DNA from 3 places in the Sutcliffiella horikoshii genome. Region 2 is predicted to be linked to each of the others. Evidence: a T-box and tRNA genes for the amino acid it is inferred to sense, from the RefSeq annotation. Region 2 holds a T-box; the other regions hold tRNA genes.

Evidence for each region. A T-box is a leader RNA that pairs with one kind of tRNA and senses whether it is charged. The one in region 2 lies ahead of alaS (alanine--tRNA ligase), so its partner is inferred to be a tRNA-Ala.
Region 1: it has a tRNA-Ala gene. The T-box ahead of alaS (alanine--tRNA ligase) is inferred to sense a tRNA for this amino acid. The anticodon was not compared.
Region 3: it has a tRNA-Ala gene. The T-box ahead of alaS (alanine--tRNA ligase) is inferred to sense a tRNA for this amino acid. The anticodon was not compared.

The regions. Positions count from the first base shown of each region.
Region 1 is NZ_CP082918.1:30,980-37,481, reverse strand. Features, by position in the region: rRNA gene K7887_RS00175 (23S ribosomal RNA) at 1-2,309, opposite strand, end outside; tRNA gene K7887_RS00170 (tRNA-Ala) at 2,514-2,589, opposite strand; tRNA gene K7887_RS00165 (tRNA-Ile) at 2,613-2,689, opposite strand; rRNA gene K7887_RS00160 (16S ribosomal RNA) at 2,750-4,301, opposite strand; gene K7887_RS00155 (pro-sigmaK processing inhibitor BofA family protein) at 4,658-4,921, opposite strand; gene K7887_RS00150 (YaaL family protein) at 5,043-5,255, opposite strand; gene recR (recombination mediator RecR) at 5,309-5,905, opposite strand; gene K7887_RS00140 (YbaB/EbfC family nucleoid-associated protein) at 5,916-6,242, opposite strand; gene dnaX (DNA polymerase III subunit gamma/tau) at 6,281-6,502, opposite strand, start outside.
Region 2 is NZ_CP082918.1:2,955,973-2,962,474, forward strand. Features, by position in the region: gene alaS (alanine--tRNA ligase) at 1-2,547, opposite strand, end outside; T-box leader at 2,746-2,958, opposite strand; gene K7887_RS15290 (AI-2E family transporter) at 3,005-4,063, opposite strand; gene K7887_RS15295 (aspartate aminotransferase family protein) at 4,121-5,482, opposite strand; gene K7887_RS15300 (CoA-acylating methylmalonate-semialdehyde dehydrogenase) at 5,669-6,502, opposite strand, start outside.
Region 3 is NZ_CP082918.1:10,270-16,771, forward strand. Features, by position in the region: gene K7887_RS00040 (HD-GYP domain-containing protein) at 1-592, shown strand, start outside; rRNA gene K7887_RS00045 (16S ribosomal RNA) at 987-2,538, shown strand; tRNA gene K7887_RS00050 (tRNA-Ile) at 2,599-2,675, shown strand; tRNA gene K7887_RS00055 (tRNA-Ala) at 2,699-2,774, shown strand; rRNA gene K7887_RS00060 (23S ribosomal RNA) at 2,979-5,910, shown strand; rRNA gene rrf (5S ribosomal RNA) at 5,998-6,114, shown strand; gene K7887_RS00070 (YaaC family protein) at 6,438-6,502, opposite strand, start outside.

The DNA.
Region 1 (6,502 bases), 1.4 Mb from region 2:
CGTTACTCTTTAGGAGGCGACCGCCCCAGTCAAACTGCCCACCTGACACTGTCTCCCAGCCCGATAAGGGCTGCGGGTTAGAATTTCAATACAGCCAGGGTAGTATCCCACCGACGCCTCCACCGAAGCTAGCGCTCCGGCTTCTCAGGCTCCTACCTATCCTGTACAAGCTGTACCAAAATTCAATATCAGGCTACAGTAAAGCTCCACGGGGTCTTTCCGTCCTGTCGCGGGTAACCTGCATCTTCACAGGTACTATAATTTCACCGAGTCTCTGGTTGAGACAGTGCCCAGATCGTTACGCCTTTCGTGCGGGTCGGAACTTACCCGACAAGGAATTTCGCTACCTTAGGACCGTTATAGTTACGGCCGCCGTTTACTGGGGCTTCGGTTCAAAGCTTCGCTTGCGCTAACCTCTCCCCTTAACCTTCCAGCACCGGGCAGGCGTCAGCCCCTATACTTCGCCTTACGGCTTCGCAGAGACCTGTGTTTTTGCTAAACAGTCGCCTGGGCCTATTCACTGCGGCTCTCTCGGGCTTTAACACCCTAACAGAGCACCCCTTCTCCCGAAGTTACGGGGTCATTTTGCCGAGTTCCTTAACCAGAGTTCTCTCGCTCACCTTAGGATTCTCTCCTCGCCTACCTGTGTCGGTTTGCGGTACGGGCACCATACTCCTCGCTAGAGGCTTTTCTTGGCAGTGTGAAATCAGGAACTTCGGTACTATATTTCCCTCGCTATCACAGCTCAGCCTTAATGAGAAGCGGATTTGCCTACTTCTCAGCCTTACTGCTTAGACGCGCATATCCAACAGCGCGCTTACCCTATCCTTCTGCGTCCCCCCATTGCTCAAACGGAGTGGAGGTGGTACAGGAATATCAACCTGTTATCCATCGCCTACGCCTTTCGGCCTCGGCTTAGGTCCCGACTAACCCTGAGCGGACGAGCCTTCCTCAGGAAACCTTAGGCATTCGGTGGAAGGGATTCTCACCCTTCTTTCGCTACTCATACCGGCATTCTCACTTCTAAGCGCTCCACCAGTCCTTACGGTCTAGCTTCAACGCCCTTAGAACGCTCTCCTACCACTGTTCGTAAGAACAGTCCGCAGCTTCGGTGATACGTTTAGCCCCGGTACATTTTCGGCGCAGAGTCACTCGACCAGTGAGCTATTACGCACTCTTTAAATGGTGGCTGCTTCTAAGCCAACATCCTGGTTGTCTAAGCAACTCCACATCCTTTTCCACTTAACGTATACTTGGGGACCTTAGCTGGCGGTCTGGGCTGTTTCCCTCTTGACTACGGATCTTATCACTCGCAGTCTGACTCCCATGGATAAGTCTTTGGCATTCGGAGTTTGACTGAATTCGGTAATCCGATGAGGACCCCTAGTCCAATCAGTGCTCTACCTCCAAGACTCTAACACATGAGGCTAGCCCTAAAGCTATTTCGGAGAGAACCAGCTATCTCCAGGTTCGATTGGCATTTCACCCCTACCCACACCTCATCCGCTCACTTTTCAACGTGAGTCGGTTCGGGCCTCCATTCAGTGTTACCTGAACTTCACCCTGGACATGGGTAGATCACCTGGTTTCGGGTCTACGACCACGTACTCATGCGCCCTATTCAGACTCGCTTTCGCTACGGCTCCGTCTCATCGACTTAACCTTGCACGTAATCGTAACTCGCCGGTTCATTCTACAAAAGGCACGCTATCACCCATTAACGGGCTCTAACTACTTGTAGGCACACGGTTTCAGGATCTATTTCACTCCCCTTCCGGGGTGCTTTTCACCTTTCCCTCACGGTACTGGTTCACTATCGGTCACTAGGGAGTATTTAGCCTTGGGAGATGGTCCTCCCTGCTTCCGACGGGATTTCTCGTGTCCCGCCGTACTCAGGATCCACTCAGGAGGGAACGAAGTTTCAACTACAGGGTTTTTACCTTCTATGACGGACCTTTCCAGATCGCTTCATTTACCCCGTTCCTTTGTAACTCCATGTTGAGTGTCCTACAACCCCAAGAGGCAAGCCTCTTGGTTTGGGCTAATTCCGTTTCGCTCGCCGCTACTCAGGAAATCGCGTTTGCTTTCTCTTCCTCCGGGTACTAAGATGTTTCAGTTCCCCGGGTCTGCCTTCCATACCCTATGTATTCAGATAAGGATACTGCTCCATTACGAGCAGTGGGTTTCCCCATTCGGAAATCTCCGGATCAAAGCTTACTTACAGCTCCCCGAAGCATATCGGTGTTAGTCCCGTCCTTCATCGGCTCCTAGTGCCAAGGCATCCACCGTGCGCCCTTAATAACTTAACCGTTGACCAATATGGTCATGTGTCGATATCAGCGATGATATCTATAAAGAAAATTACTAAGATGAACGATATTTTGTGAATATCTTGATATTAGTTACATTATCTAGTTTTCAAGGAACAACAAGGATAAATCGAATGATTTATCTTATATGACAATTCGTAAGAATTGTCTATGGATGATAATTTTCACGGAGTGAAAACATCTTGGTGGAGCCTAGCGGGATCGAACCGCTGACCTCCTGCGTGCAAAGCAGGCGCTCTCCCAGCTGAGCTAAGGCCCCATAAAAGTTCTATAATTAAAAAATGGTGGGCCTAAGTGGACTCGAACCACCGACCTCACGCTTATCAGGCGTGCGCTCTAACCAGCTGAGCTATAGGCCCCGACTATCTATGAGAGAGATCTCTCAAAACTAAACAAAACAACAAGCGTACATTCCTTAGAAAGGAGGTGATCCAGCCGCACCTTCCGATACGGCTACCTTGTTACGACTTCACCCCAATCATCTGTCCCACCTTAGGCGGCTGGCTCCAAAAGGTTACCCCACCGACTTCGGGTGTTACAAACTCTCGTGGTGTGACGGGCGGTGTGTACAAGGCCCGGGAACGTATTCACCGCGGCATGCTGATCCGCGATTACTAGCGATTCCGGCTTCATGCAGGCGAGTTGCAGCCTGCAATCCGAACTGAGAACGGTTTTATGGGATTGGCTCGACCTCGCGGTTTTGCTGCCCTTTGTACCGTCCATTGTAGCACGTGTGTAGCCCAGGTCATAAGGGGCATGATGATTTGACGTCATCCCCACCTTCCTCCGGTTTGTCACCGGCAGTCACCTTAGAGTGCCCAACTGAATGCTGGCAACTAAGATCAAGGGTTGCGCTCGTTGCGGGACTTAACCCAACATCTCACGACACGAGCTGACGACAACCATGCACCACCTGTCACTCTGTCCCCCGAAGGGGAACGTCCTATCTCTAGGAGTGTCAGAGGATGTCAAGACCTGGTAAGGTTCTTCGCGTTGCTTCGAATTAAACCACATGCTCCACCGCTTGTGCGGGCCCCCGTCAATTCCTTTGAGTTTCAGTCTTGCGACCGTACTCCCCAGGCGGAGTGCTTAATGCGTTAGCTGCAGCACTAAAGGGCGGAAACCCTCTAACACTTAGCACTCATCGTTTACGGCGTGGACTACCAGGGTATCTAATCCTGTTTGCTCCCCACGCTTTCGCGCCTCAGTGTCAGTTACAGACCAGAAAGTCGCCTTCGCCACTGGTGTTCCTCCAAATCTCTACGCATTTCACCGCTACACTTGGAATTCCACTTTCCTCTTCTGCACTCAAGTCCCCCAGTTTCCAATGACCCTCCACGGTTGAGCCGTGGGCTTTCACATCAGACTTAAAGGACCACCTGCGCGCGCTTTACGCCCAATAATTCCGGACAACGCTTGCCACCTACGTATTACCGCGGCTGCTGGCACGTAGTTAGCCGTGGCTTTCTGGTTAGGTACCGTCAAGGTGCGAGCAGTTACTCTCGCACTTGTTCTTCCCTAACAACAGAGCTTTACGACCCGAAGGCCTTCATCGCTCACGCGGCGTTGCTCCATCAGACTTTCGTCCATTGTGGAAGATTCCCTACTGCTGCCTCCCGTAGGAGTCTGGGCCGTGTCTCAGTCCCAGTGTGGCCGATCACCCTCTCAGGTCGGCTACGCATCGTCGCCTTGGTGAGCCGTTACCTCACCAACTAGCTAATGCGCCGCGGGCCCATCTGCAAGTGATAGCCGAAACCATCTTTCAATAAAGAACCAGGAGGTTCCTTATATTATCCGGTATTAGCTCCGGTTTCCCGAAGTTATCCCAGTCTTACAGGCAGGTTGCCCACGTGTTACTCACCCGTCCGCCGCTGACCTTTCAAAAGCAAGCTTTTGAAAGGTCCGCTCGACTTGCATGTATTAGGCACGCCGCCAGCGTTCGTCCTGAGCCAGGATCAAACTCTCCAATAAAGAGTCTGAGCTTTTGCTCAAAATTTGCTAGCTTGTGTTACTTAAAATCATTTTGTCGTGTTCCGTAGAACCGACTTATGACGCTGTTGTTTTGTTTAGTTTTCAAAGAACTCTTTTTCGTCGTTCTCTCGAAGCGACTTTATTATCTTATCACATACTTTCGAATGAAGTCAACAACTTTTTTAAAAGTTATTTTCAAACCCTGTATGCGATCGTTTGTGACAACGAAATATAATATACCATTTTTAATAAAGGTAAGTCAACGAAAAAAATAAAAAAACCTCCTTTTTTTATAGGAGGGCGGTGTTATCAGTTTTTTGAACCTAAACCGTCACTAAAAAACACGCAATCTCTTCTTATAATATATACATTTGAATAATCACCAAAGATACGACGCCTGGTATCCCCAGCAGACCTGAGACTGCAGCGGTAGCAGGATTGATTGGCACATAAATGCCCATAGAGTTGCCGAATGCATTTAAAAAGAATAAAAAGAGTGCACCGATCATTACTTTTATAAGGGCTTGGCCTGCAAAACGCAACGGTTTTATCGGTGTCCCCACCAAAAGAACAAGCAGGATCAACCCGCATATCACACCTATTACAAGTAACGGTTCCATCATAATCCCTCCTCTTGCCAGCTTGTACTAAACTATATGAATGTAAGAACGGATTAAGAACTTGCTACTTTAATAAGAAGTTATAGAAGGCATTAAAAAAAGCAGCTAAGGAGATTCCCAGCTACTTTTTCACCATACGAGTTCGGACTTCCCTTAATAGGAAGAGATATTTCGCTTCTGCAATTTTTAATTGGCAGATGACTTCTTCTGAAGGATCGACGCTTTTATCTACCAAACTTTTTTGTTTGGCCCACCGATTCTTACAGTCTTCCGTCGTTTCCATCAACTTGGCATCATATTGTTTTTTTAAGCGGTCTTTTTTTCGAAAAAACATAGGTTATGATAACCCCTTTGTCTGAGATCATGAATCGTTTACTTACATCTACCTTATATTTCCCTTCTTCCTTCAAGGGCTTTGGATAACGTTACTTCATCTGCATATTCTAGATCTCCTCCAACAGGAAGTCCATGAGCAATACGGGTCATTTTTATTCCGGATGGCTTTAATAACCTAGAAATATACATCGCTGTTGCTTCGCCTTCAATATTGGGATTGGTTGCAAGGATGAGTTCTTGCACTTCATCGTCTTGCAGTCGTTTAATAAGTTCCGGTATTTTGATATCCTCTGGACCGATTCCATCCATTGGGGATATTGCTCCGTGAAGGACATGATAAAGACCATTATAGTCCCGCATCTTTTCCATCGCGATAACATCTTTCGTTTCTTGTACCACACAGATGATGGTTCTGTCTCTTCTATTATCCTCACAAATATAGCAAGGATCTTTATCAGTGATATGTCCGCATACAGAACAATAGGAAAGGTTTCTCTTTGCATTCACTAATGCTTTGGCAAAGTCCAATACGGTATCTTCTTTCATGTTAAGTACGAAAAAAGCCAGACGAGCGGCCGTTTTCGGGCCGATACCTGGCAATTTCATAAAGCTGTCGATCAGCTTTGATATAGGCTCAGGATAATGCATAAAGGTCCTCCTAGAATAGTCCTGGCATGTTTAACCCTTTAGTGAACTGGCCCATTGTATCATTTGTCAGCTCTTCCATTTTCTTAAGGGCATCGTTTGTTGCAGCAAGAACTAAGTCTTGTAGCATTTCGATATCTTCCGGGTCTACTACTTCTTCTTTAATATTCACTTCAATGATTTCTTTTTGACCATTGACTACAACTGTGACCATTCCGCCACCAGCTGTACCTTCCATTGTCTTTTCAGCCAGCTCTTCCTGTGCTTTCGCCATATCCTTTTGCATCTTTTGCATTTGTTTCATCATTTTTTGCATGTTACCCATTCCGCCGCCACGCATCATAATAAATTCCTCCTAATATTTTATATTATTGTTTATTATTCTTTAATTTCTACAAGATCGGGACCGACAAGTTTCTTCGCTTCTTCAATGAACGGGTCATCTTGTGTTTCGCTGCCCTCTTCATCATTTTTTTGTCCGCGAATAAAGCCTTCTCGGATCTTCAGCCATTCTTCTTCAGGAACGGCCAGCATGTCATATGATTTTCCGGTAAGGTCCAGGATGATTTGTTCCAGGTTTTGCTTAACCGGTTCATCTGA
Region 2 (6,502 bases):
ACGACCTCCACCGCCGCCGCCGCAACGTGTAGCCACTTCTTTTACAACCTTGCCGGCATGGTAACCTTTTTCAATAAGATCTTTTGTTACCCCTGCAGAAATATTCACTTTACCATCTTGAACGCTTGCAAGTACTATGATACCAGAACCTAGCTTATTTTTTAAATCATCCACCATTGTACGCAGGTTATTCATGTCTGTACCTGCTACCTTGCTCACAAGCATCGTTACGCCATTAACGTCTTTTGCTTTAGAAGAAAGGTTGGATGCTTCAATGTTTCCAAGCTTTGAAGCCAAGGATTGGTTCTCTCTTTGTAGTTCTTTCATATCTGATAAAAGAACATCGATTCTTGTTCCAACTTCCTGTGGTTTCGTTTTAAGCTTTGCCGCTGCATCTTTTAACAATTGAACTTGATCATTCAATAGACGGTAAGCCCCTTCGCCTGTAACAGCTTCCATACGGCGTGTTCCTGCTCCGATTCCAGACTCAGAAACGATCTTGAATAAACCGATTTCAGATGTATTAGGAACATGACAACCACCGCAAAGCTCAAGGCTGTATTCTCCAACTTGGACAACACGAACGATATCTCCGTACTTTTCGCCAAACAATGCCATTGCACCCATTGCTTTTGCTTCTGAGATAGATTTGTTTTCAATGACAACATTGATGCTTGCCCATATCTTTTCATTAACAATCGCTTCAATCTTCTCGATTTCCTCTTGTGTCACTTGGCCAAAATGAGAGAAGTCAAATCGTAGACGATCAGCCGTCACTTGAGATCCAGCTTGGTTTACATGAGTGCCTAGCACGTCTTTCAATGCTTGGTGCAGAATGTGTGTAGCTGTGTGGTTTTTAATGATCTGTGCACGGTTTTTCGCGTGCACTTCTGCTTTAACGGTCTGTTCTCTATTTAACACGCCTTCTTCCACTACAATAGTATGAAGGTTTTGGCCGTTTGGAGCTTTTTGAACATCCTTTACAAATCCTCTGCCTGATTCGGTTACGATGTATCCGTGGTCAGCAATCTGACCTCCGCTTTCCGCGTAAAAAGGTGTCTCTGCCAAAATTACTTGAACCTCATCACCTGTAACAGCTGAATCTGCCAGCTCGCCATTTTTAACAATGACAGATAAAGTCGTTTCTGCTGCAAGCTGGTCATATCCGACGAAACTGCTCTCTGTACGGATTTCACCAAGCACACCTGATTGAACTTGCATGGAATTGGAATCTTGACGCGCGGAACGAGCACGGTCACGTTGCATTTCCATTTCCTTTTCGAAACCAGCGTGATCAAGCTCCATACCCTGTTCTTCCACATATTCCTCCGTCAGTTCAACAGGGAAACCATACGTATCATACAGTCGGAATGCATCTGCTCCGGAAACTACTGTACTTCCATCCTCTTTAGCTTTTGCAATGACAGTGGAAAGGATCGCCAAACCGTCATTCAGTGTTTCATGGAAACGCTCTTCTTCGGTTTTCACTACTCGTTGGATGAAGTCTTGTTTTTCCTTTACCTCTGGGTAGAAATCGACCATGATTTCTGCTACAACCGGCACAAGTTCAAACATGAACGGACGGTTAATGCCAAGTTGTTTAGCGTAACGAACAGCTCTTCTTAAAAGTCTGCGAAGTACATAACCACGACCTTCATTAGAAGGCAGAGCACCATCCCCGACTGCAAATGTCACCGTACGGATATGGTCGGCGATTACTTTAAATGCCGTATCTTTTTCTACGTTTGTGCGGTATTTTTCACCAGACACATTTTCAGTCGCTTCGATGATCGGAATGAAAAGGTCTGTATCAAAGTTCGTCGGTACATCCTGAATAACGGAAACCATACGTTCAAGGCCCATACCTGTATCAATGTTTTTCTTAGGAAGCGGTGTGTAAGTATGATCTGGGTTATGGTTAAACTCAGAAAATACAAGGTTCCAAATTTCAAGGTAGCGTTCGTTCTCTCCACCTGGATACAGTTCTGGGTCATTCAGGTCGTTGCCATAGCTTTCACCACGGTCATAGAAAATTTCTGTATTTGGTCCACTTGGGCCTTCTCCGATATCCCAGAAGTTACCCTCTAAGCGGATAATTCTTTCAGCAGGAACGCCAATTACTTCATTCCAGTACTTATATGCTTCTTCATCTTCTGGATGAATGGTGACGGATAGCTTTTCCGGGTCAAAACCAATCCATTTTTCGCTCGTAAGGAATTCCCAAGCCCAGTCGATTGCTTCTTTTTTGAAGTACTCTCCAATGGAAAAGTTACCAAGCATTTCAAAGAAAGTATGGTGACGGGCAGTTTTCCCTACGTTTTCAATATCATTAGTACGGATGGATTTTTGTGCATTGCAAATACGGGGATTTGCTGGAATGACACGGCCATCGAAGTATTTTTTTAATGTTGCAACGCCACTGTTGATCCATAATAGGGATGGATCTTCGTGTGGGACAAGGGATGCGCTAGGTTCAACAGCATGTCCTTTTTCTTTGAAGAAGTCCAGGAACATTTGTCGAACTTGAGCGGATGTTAAATATTTCATTTGATTTTCCTCCTTAGGTGTTACTGATTAAACTCCAGTTTCCTTTCGTTCCAGGTGTTCGCTTTCCGCGGGGCGGTGCTTGAGCCTCCTCGCTGCGCTGTGGGGTCTCAAGTCTACCGCTACCTCCCGCCGGAGTCTCACACCTTGCACTTCAGTCAACAGGGAAATTTGAAGAAAACAAAAAACTCCCGTCCCTAAAACAGGGACGAGAGTGTTCTCGCGGTACCACCCTGATTATGACAGAATAGTTCTGCCATCTCTCAGATTGCTTTAACGGTGCAAGCCGGCAGGATTTTACCCTGCTCTCCGGATTAGCTTTCCACTACCCTTCACCCTGGAATTCTTTCAGCCGTGGAATTCCTCTCTTATCAGGATGGTCTGTAACGTACTCAGATCCTTCTTTGAATTAGTTTATGTAGCTAGTATGCTTCGATTATATGCAACAGAAAGACCGTTGTCAATGTTTGATAAAATGAGCTGTAAGATGAGTTAAAGTAACCTTCATCACAGCGAATACAGGTACTGCCAAAATCAATCCTACCACCCCTGCCACCTCTCCACCAATCAATAAAGCCAAAATGATGAAAACCGGATGTATATGGAGACTTTTCCCCACAATCAACGGCGATAAGATGTTCCCCTCTATAAATTGCAGACCAAATATAATGATGATTACCAGCAGGACCATCTTCACTGAAATAGTCGCAGCGATAATCACTGCCGGAAACGCTCCGATAATCGGTCCAAAATAAGGGATGATGTTGGTGATTCCTATGATTACACCAAGCACAAGGGGATATTTCATCCCGGTCAACCAGAGGCTTGCAGTAGCCAATATGCCAATAATTAAACATACCGTCAACTGGCCCCTTATATAACTGCCAAGTGAAATGTCTACATCCTTTAAAAAGGCGATTCCAGGCTCCCTCCATTTTCGAGGGGTCAAGTACCAGATCGTTTTTTTCACTTGATCATAATCCTTTAAAAGATAAAACACGATAAAAGGAATGACGATCAAGATAAAAAAGGAGTTTAACAAACCTTTCAACCCTGCTACAACTTTTGTCATGAGAATTGTCAGCATGGCTTCGAATTCACTAAAGGTCTGGTCCACCCTCTCATGAATCCCATCCGGCCAACTAGAAGTGGAACTATGAATCTGCTTGATCCAACCGCTATATGTTTGAGCCAATCGCGGGAAGTTTTCTGACAGCTCCCATAGCTGATCAATGATGACCGGTATCCCCTTGTAAGCTATGAGACCGATTCCACCAAAAAATAAGAGATAAATGATAAGTATAGCAATTGGTCTTGGCAACCCTCGGTTGTGTGTGTATTCTACAACAGGATGCAACAGGTATGTAATGAAAATACTGATGAAAAATGGGATGCTGATGATGAACAAAACCCTCAAAACCGGCGCCCACAATGGACTCAGTTTCATAAAGACATACAAAATAATCATAACGAGTAGAAGTGTACCTAGGCGTAACAGCCATTTCTTCTGATTTTCCAAGAGAAACGCCTCCTACTCGTTATTCTCTATTTAGTTATCACTATTTATACAAGCCTTTTAATTCAACTCAGATATAGAATCGGCCACCGTGTTAATAATAAATTGCAGGTCTTCATCACTGATGGAGAGAGGTGGTGACAGGGTCAGGACATTATTAAAGCCCGCTACGGTCGCTCCGTTTTTCCCAACTATTAAGCCCTTCTTTTTACATGAGGCAATGACTCCGTTAATTCTATCTATTTCGATTGGCTCTTTTGTTTCCTTGTTTTTAACAAGCTCGATTCCTATTAACAGCCCTTTTCCACGAACATCGCCAACAAAGGGATGATCGGACAGACGGGATTTGAGTTCGCTTAATAATACTGCCCCTTTTTCGGCAGAGCGCTCTATCAGCTTTTCATTTTCCATGATCTCAAGGTTTTTTAATGCCAAGGCACATGATGCCGGACTGCCCCCAAATGTATTCACATGTCGTAAGTAGTCGTACTCCTCAGAACCCTTGAATTGGTCATAGATCTCCTTTTTTACAGCAGTGGCTGAGAGTGGCAGATAAGCACTTGTAATACCTTTGGCCATGGTGATGATGTCTGGTTTCACGCCATAATTCATGAACCCAAATGGTTTTCCGGTTCTCCCAAAACCGCAGATTACTTCATCTACGATTAAAAGGGCACCGTGTTTTTTACAAATTTCTGAGACTGCTCCCATGTAGCTGTCTGGCGGTGTAAGGATCCCTCCACCTGTAATGATTGGTTCCATGATCATCGCTGCAATAGTTTCACTGAGCTCCCAGGTCATCACTTGATCCACATCTTTCACACATCGCATTTTCATCGGATTTTCTGTTAGCGCATCTTCCATTCTGTACGTGTCAGGAGGCGGGATATGCACAAACCCTGGAGCGAGCGGTTCGTATTTATATTTTCGTTGCGCCTGGCCTGTTGCTGCCAAGGACCCCATCGTGTTACCGTGATAAGACCGGTATCTTGATACAATTTTATAACGGTTGCTCTCCCCACGTTGAGCATGATACTGTCTTGCAATTTTAAAGGCTGTTTCGTTTGCTTCCGACCCGCTGTTGGAAAAGAAAATGACGTATTCTTCTCCAAGCCACTCATTTAGCTTTTCAGCAAGTTTGATTGCTGGGACGTGACTTTGTGTTAGTGGAAAATAAGCCAGTTCTTTCAGCTGTTCGTAAGCGGCTTCTGCTAGTTCCGTTCTGCCATAGCCGACGTTGACACACCAAAGCCCTGACATACCGTCCAAATAGCGGTTGCCATCGATATCAGTGATCCAAGCGCCTTTGGCTTCTTTTACGACCATGGTGGAGGATGGGCTATAGGGTTTCATGGAATGCCATAGATAGCGGTCATCTTGAGCCAATAAATTTTGTTCTTGCGTTTGATTTATTTTACCCAACGGAAACACCCTTTCTTCTTCATTACACCGCTGGTGATTTCCGCAAAATGGCTTCGCTTTCCGCGGGGCGACCTTGAGCCTCCTCGGTTCCCTGCGGGGTCTCAACATTGTCGCTACTCCCCCGCAGGATTCTACGCCTTTTGCTCCAATCACCAGCTAGAAATTTCTTTTACTCTACACCTTATTTTAGAAATCGAATCTTGATGTGATCATTTTTTTGCGGGTGAAGAAGTTGACCCCGTCTTTTCCGTTTACATGAAGGTCGCCGTAGAAGGAATCTTTCCAGCCGGAGAATGGGAAAAATGCCATGGTTGCAGGAACTCCTACATTGACACCGATCATTCCAGCATCGGCTTCTTCCCTGAACTGCCTTACCGCCTTGGCATCTTTTGTATAGATGGTTGCGCCATTGCCGAAGCGGGATTTCTCGATATGAGCAAGCGCCTCGTCAAGGTCTTTTGCACGCAAGAGGCTAAGAACCGGTGCAAAAATCTCTTCCTTGGCAATCGTCATTTCTGGGGTCACATGATCAAAGATGGTTGGCCCAAGATAAATGCCTTCTGTCATTTCATCCATTTCTTTTCGGCCATCGCGAATCAGAGACGCTCCCTCGGAAACTCCCTGTTTAATATAGCCTAGTACTTTTTCTCTGTGGCTTTCCCTAATAACAGGGGTCAACAATACGTCTTCATCCATACCGTTTCCGATTGTCAGGGAGTTTGCTTTGTTTTTCAGCTCTTCTACAAATTGATCGTTATCTCCGACTACCACTACTGCACTGCATGCCATGCAACGCTGTCCCGCACTTCCAAATGCAGATGTCAAAATATGCTGTGCTGCTTTTTCTATATTGGCATCCGGCATAACGACATGATGGTTTTTCGCACCAGATAATGCCTGAACCCGCTTTCCATTTTTGGCGGCAGTCTCATACACATATTTTGCAACCGGCTGGGAACCGACAAAGGAAATTGCTTTAACATCCTCATGATCTAGTAAACCGTTTACCACATCATGTGC
Region 3 (6,502 bases), 1.4 Mb from region 2:
GAAAGACATCATTCAAGTCGGCATTGCCGGTTACTTAATGGATTGCGGCATGTCACGCATCGATCAGAAAATCTTAAAAAATGTTGCGGTCCTGAGAAAAGAGGAGTTTGCGCAAATAAAAGAACATCCAATCTTCAGTTACCAAATGGTAAGCAAACAACCAGTAATACAAGATGAAATAAAACTAGCTGTATTACAGCATCATGAGCGCTACGATAAAACCGGTTACCCTTTTGGCTTATCAGAAGACAAAATACATACTTACACGAAGATACTGGCAGTAGCAGACGTATTTCATGCAATGACATCACCAAGGAAGTACCGCAGCAAGCAATCGCCGTTTAAAGTAATCGAGCAGCTGAAACATGAAACCTTTGGCAAGTATGACCTCTCTATCGTTCAAGCTCTTACTTCTAATGTATGCAGCTTTAGCATCGGCGACAAAGTAAAGCTTTCCAACAATAAAATTGCAGAAGTCGCCTTTATCGACCCGCAATACCCATCCAGGCCGATGGTGAGAGAAATTGAATCAGATCAATTCCTTACCCTGAATCAAGAATTGGATATTTATATAGAAGAAGTTTTAAAATAAATAAGTTGAAAAGAATGAAGGGAATCTATTAGGTTTCCTTCGTTTTTTAGGTTTAAAAGACAACCAAAAACCTAAAAAGTAGACTAGCAAAAAAGAAAATAAAAATATATTAAAAAAGTAATTGCATCCCTATTCCACCCATGCTATAATCAATCAAGTCAGCAACGACAACGAGTTGCATCTTACATAACTATCGAAAAAAGATAATAAAAAGATGTTGACTTAAAACGAAATAAATGATATATTAGTGAAGTCGCTTTTGAAAGGCGTCAACACAAAAGAGTTCTTTGAAAACTAAACAAAACAACAGCGTCATAACGTCGGTTCTACGGAACACGACAAAATGATTTTAAGTAACACAAGCTAGCAAATTTTGAGCAAAAGCTCAGACTCTTTATTGGAGAGTTTGATCCTGGCTCAGGACGAACGCTGGCGGCGTGCCTAATACATGCAAGTCGAGCGGACCTTTTAAAAGCTTGCTTTTGAAAGGTCAGCGGCGGACGGGTGAGTAACACGTGGGCAACCTGCCTGTAAGACTGGGATAACTTCGGGAAACCGGAGCTAATACCGGATAATATAAGGAACCTCCTGGTTCTTTATTGAAAGATGGTTTCGGCTATCACTTACAGATGGGCCCGCGGCGCATTAGCTAGTTGGTGAGGTAACGGCTCACCAAGGCGACGATGCGTAGCCGACCTGAGAGGGTGATCGGCCACACTGGGACTGAGACACGGCCCAGACTCCTACGGGAGGCAGCAGTAGGGAATCTTCCACAATGGACGAAAGTCTGATGGAGCAACGCCGCGTGAGCGATGAAGGCCTTCGGGTCGTAAAGCTCTGTTGTTAGGGAAGAACAAGTGCGAGAGTAACTGCTCGCACCTTGACGGTACCTAACCAGAAAGCCACGGCTAACTACGTGCCAGCAGCCGCGGTAATACGTAGGTGGCAAGCGTTGTCCGGAATTATTGGGCGTAAAGCGCGCGCAGGTGGTCCTTTAAGTCTGATGTGAAAGCCCACGGCTCAACCGTGGAGGGTCATTGGAAACTGGGGGACTTGAGTGCAGAAGAGGAAAGTGGAATTCCAAGTGTAGCGGTGAAATGCGTAGAGATTTGGAGGAACACCAGTGGCGAAGGCGACTTTCTGGTCTGTAACTGACACTGAGGCGCGAAAGCGTGGGGAGCAAACAGGATTAGATACCCTGGTAGTCCACGCCGTAAACGATGAGTGCTAAGTGTTAGAGGGTTTCCGCCCTTTAGTGCTGCAGCTAACGCATTAAGCACTCCGCCTGGGGAGTACGGTCGCAAGACTGAAACTCAAAGGAATTGACGGGGGCCCGCACAAGCGGTGGAGCATGTGGTTTAATTCGAAGCAACGCGAAGAACCTTACCAGGTCTTGACATCCTCTGACACTCCTAGAGATAGGACGTTCCCCTTCGGGGGACAGAGTGACAGGTGGTGCATGGTTGTCGTCAGCTCGTGTCGTGAGATGTTGGGTTAAGTCCCGCAACGAGCGCAACCCTTGATCTTAGTTGCCAGCATTCAGTTGGGCACTCTAAGGTGACTGCCGGTGACAAACCGGAGGAAGGTGGGGATGACGTCAAATCATCATGCCCCTTATGACCTGGGCTACACACGTGCTACAATGGACGGTACAAAGGGCAGCAAAACCGCGAGGTCGAGCCAATCCCATAAAACCGTTCTCAGTTCGGATTGCAGGCTGCAACTCGCCTGCATGAAGCCGGAATCGCTAGTAATCGCGGATCAGCATGCCGCGGTGAATACGTTCCCGGGCCTTGTACACACCGCCCGTCACACCACGAGAGTTTGTAACACCCGAAGTCGGTGGGGTAACCTTTTGGAGCCAGCCGCCTAAGGTGGGACAGATGATTGGGGTGAAGTCGTAACAAGGTAGCCGTATCGGAAGGTGCGGCTGGATCACCTCCTTTCTAAGGAATGTACGCTTGTTGTTTTGTTTAGTTTTGAGAGATCTCTCTCATAGATAGTCGGGGCCTATAGCTCAGCTGGTTAGAGCGCACGCCTGATAAGCGTGAGGTCGGTGGTTCGAGTCCACTTAGGCCCACCATTTTTTAATTATAGAACTTTTATGGGGCCTTAGCTCAGCTGGGAGAGCGCCTGCTTTGCACGCAGGAGGTCAGCGGTTCGATCCCGCTAGGCTCCACCAAGATGTTTTCACTCCGTGAAAATTATCATCCATAGACAATTCTTACGAATTGTCATATAAGATAAATCATTCGATTTATCCTTGTTGTTCCTTGAAAACTAGATAATGTAACTAATATCAAGATATTCACAAAATATCGTTCATCTTAGTAATTTTCTTTATAGATATCATCGCTGATATCGACACATGACCATATTGGTCAACGGTTAAGTTATTAAGGGCGCACGGTGGATGCCTTGGCACTAGGAGCCGATGAAGGACGGGACTAACACCGATATGCTTCGGGGAGCTGTAAGTAAGCTTTGATCCGGAGATTTCCGAATGGGGAAACCCACTGCTCGTAATGGAGCAGTATCCTTATCTGAATACATAGGGTATGGAAGGCAGACCCGGGGAACTGAAACATCTTAGTACCCGGAGGAAGAGAAAGCAAACGCGATTTCCTGAGTAGCGGCGAGCGAAACGGAATTAGCCCAAACCAAGAGGCTTGCCTCTTGGGGTTGTAGGACACTCAACATGGAGTTACAAAGGAACGGGGTAAATGAAGCGACCTGGAAAGGTCCGTCATAGAAGGTAAAAACCCTGTAGTTGAAACTTCGTTCCCTCCTGAGTGGATCCTGAGTACGGCGGGACACGAGAAATCCCGTCGGAAGCAGGGAGGACCATCTCCCAAGGCTAAATACTCCCTAGTGACCGATAGTGAACCAGTACCGTGAGGGAAAGGTGAAAAGCACCCCGGAAGGGGAGTGAAATAGATCCTGAAACCGTGTGCCTACAAGTAGTTAGAGCCCGTTAATGGGTGATAGCGTGCCTTTTGTAGAATGAACCGGCGAGTTACGATTACGTGCAAGGTTAAGTCGATGAGACGGAGCCGTAGCGAAAGCGAGTCTGAATAGGGCGCATGAGTACGTGGTCGTAGACCCGAAACCAGGTGATCTACCCATGTCCAGGGTGAAGTTCAGGTAACACTGAATGGAGGCCCGAACCGACTCACGTTGAAAAGTGAGCGGATGAGGTGTGGGTAGGGGTGAAATGCCAATCGAACCTGGAGATAGCTGGTTCTCTCCGAAATAGCTTTAGGGCTAGCCTCATGTGTTAGAGTCTTGGAGGTAGAGCACTGATTGGACTAGGGGTCCTCATCGGATTACCGAATTCAGTCAAACTCCGAATGCCAAAGACTTATCCATGGGAGTCAGACTGCGAGTGATAAGATCCGTAGTCAAGAGGGAAACAGCCCAGACCGCCAGCTAAGGTCCCCAAGTATACGTTAAGTGGAAAAGGATGTGGAGTTGCTTAGACAACCAGGATGTTGGCTTAGAAGCAGCCACCATTTAAAGAGTGCGTAATAGCTCACTGGTCGAGTGACTCTGCGCCGAAAATGTACCGGGGCTAAACGTATCACCGAAGCTGCGGACTGTTCTTACGAACAGTGGTAGGAGAGCGTTCTAAGGGCGTTGAAGCTAGACCGTAAGGACTGGTGGAGCGCTTAGAAGTGAGAATGCCGGTATGAGTAGCGAAAGAAGGGTGAGAATCCCTTCCACCGAATGCCTAAGGTTTCCTGAGGAAGGCTCGTCCGCTCAGGGTTAGTCGGGACCTAAGCCGAGGCCGAAAGGCGTAGGCGATGGATAACAGGTTGATATTCCTGTACCACCTCCACTCCGTTTGAGCAATGGGGGGACGCAGAAGGATAGGGTAAGCGCGCTGTTGGATATGCGCGTCTAAGCAGTAAGGCTGAGAAGTAGGCAAATCCGCTTCTCGATAAGGCTGAGCTGTGATAGCGAGGGAAATATAGTACCGAAGTTCCTGATTTCACACTGCCAAGAAAAGCCTCTAGCGAGGAGTATGGTGCCCGTACCGCAAACCGACACAGGTAGGCGAGGAGAGAATCCTAAGGTGAGCGAGAGAACTCTGGTTAAGGAACTCGGCAAAATGACCCCGTAACTTCGGGAGAAGGGGTGCTCTGTTAGGGTGTTAAAGCCCGAGAGAGCCGCAGTGAATAGGCCCAGGCGACTGTTTAGCAAAAACACAGGTCTCTGCGAAGCCGTAAGGCGAAGTATAGGGGCTGACGCCTGCCCGGTGCTGGAAGGTTAAGGGGAGAGGTTAGCGCAAGCGAAGCTTTGAACCGAAGCCCCAGTAAACGGCGGCCGTAACTATAACGGTCCTAAGGTAGCGAAATTCCTTGTCGGGTAAGTTCCGACCCGCACGAAAGGCGTAACGATCTGGGCACTGTCTCAACCAGAGACTCGGTGAAATTATAGTACCTGTGAAGATGCAGGTTACCCGCGACAGGACGGAAAGACCCCGTGGAGCTTTACTGTAGCCTGATATTGAATTTTGGTACAGCTTGTACAGGATAGGTAGGAGCCTGAGAAGCCGGAGCGCTAGCTTCGGTGGAGGCGTCGGTGGGATACTACCCTGGCTGTATTGAAATTCTAACCCGCAGCCCTTATCGGGCTGGGAGACAGTGTCAGGTGGGCAGTTTGACTGGGGCGGTCGCCTCCTAAAGAGTAACGGAGGCGCCCAAAGGTTCCCTCAGAATGGTTGGAAATCATTCGCAGAGTGTAAAGGCACAAGGGAGCTTGACTGCGAGACCTACAAGTCGAGCAGGGACGAAAGTCGGGCTTAGTGATCCGGTGGTTCCGCATGGAAGGGCCATCGCTCAACGGATAAAAGCTACCCCGGGGATAACAGGCTTATCTCCCCCAAGAGTCCACATCGACGGGGAGGTTTGGCACCTCGATGTCGGCTCATCGCATCCTGGGGCTGTAGTCGGTCCCAAGGGTTGGGCTGTTCGCCCATTAAAGCGGTACGCGAGCTGGGTTCAGAACGTCGTGAGACAGTTCGGTCCCTATCCGTCGTGGGCGCAGGAAATTTGAGAGGAGCTGTCCTTAGTACGAGAGGACCGGGATGGACGCACCGCTGGTGTACCAGTTGTCTTGCCAAAGGCATAGCTGGGTAGCTACGTGCGGACGGGATAAGTGCTGAAAGCATCTAAGCATGAAGCCCCCCTCAAGATGAGATTTCCTTTTACTTCGGTAAGTAAGATCCCTGAAAGATGATCAGGTAGATAGGTTCGAGGTGGAAGCATGGTGACATGTGCAGCTGACGAATACTAATCGATCGAGGACTTAACCCAAATAAGTATTGAAATAAGTGAACGATATGAATATCTTGATAAGAACACATTATCTAGTTTTGAAGGATCAACCTTCAACTGAATATGTCTGGTAATGATGGCGAAGAGGCCACACCCGTTCCCATACCGAACACGGAAGTTAAGCTCTTCAGCGCCGATGGTAGTTGGGGGATCTCCCCCTGTGAGAGTAGGACGTTGCCAGGCAATTTTAATGGGAAACCAGTGCTTATTTATTTAGGCACTGGTTTTTTGTGTTTTCTTTATGGAGAATGGTGGCGAAACAATGACAGAGTCCTTGGGTAAGAGGAGGATTTGTCATTGTAGAGGGTGAACGGCGCCAAAGCAACGAAGAAAAAGGAAGTTTTGTCACCGTAGAGGCGGAACAGCGCCAATACAAATGGAGTCATGAGTTCTGTCATCGTATAGTAATAGCGAACCCCCTTGCCCCACCACCAGGCCTATCATACCCGGCCCGCCCTAAGCTTACCGATGCCCCGCAACAAGTACCCCGCCCCCCGCCCTCCCATTCAATCAATCCCAAACGCACCCACCAAATACTCATGCAGATAAAAAGGAATTTTTGCAGATGTTG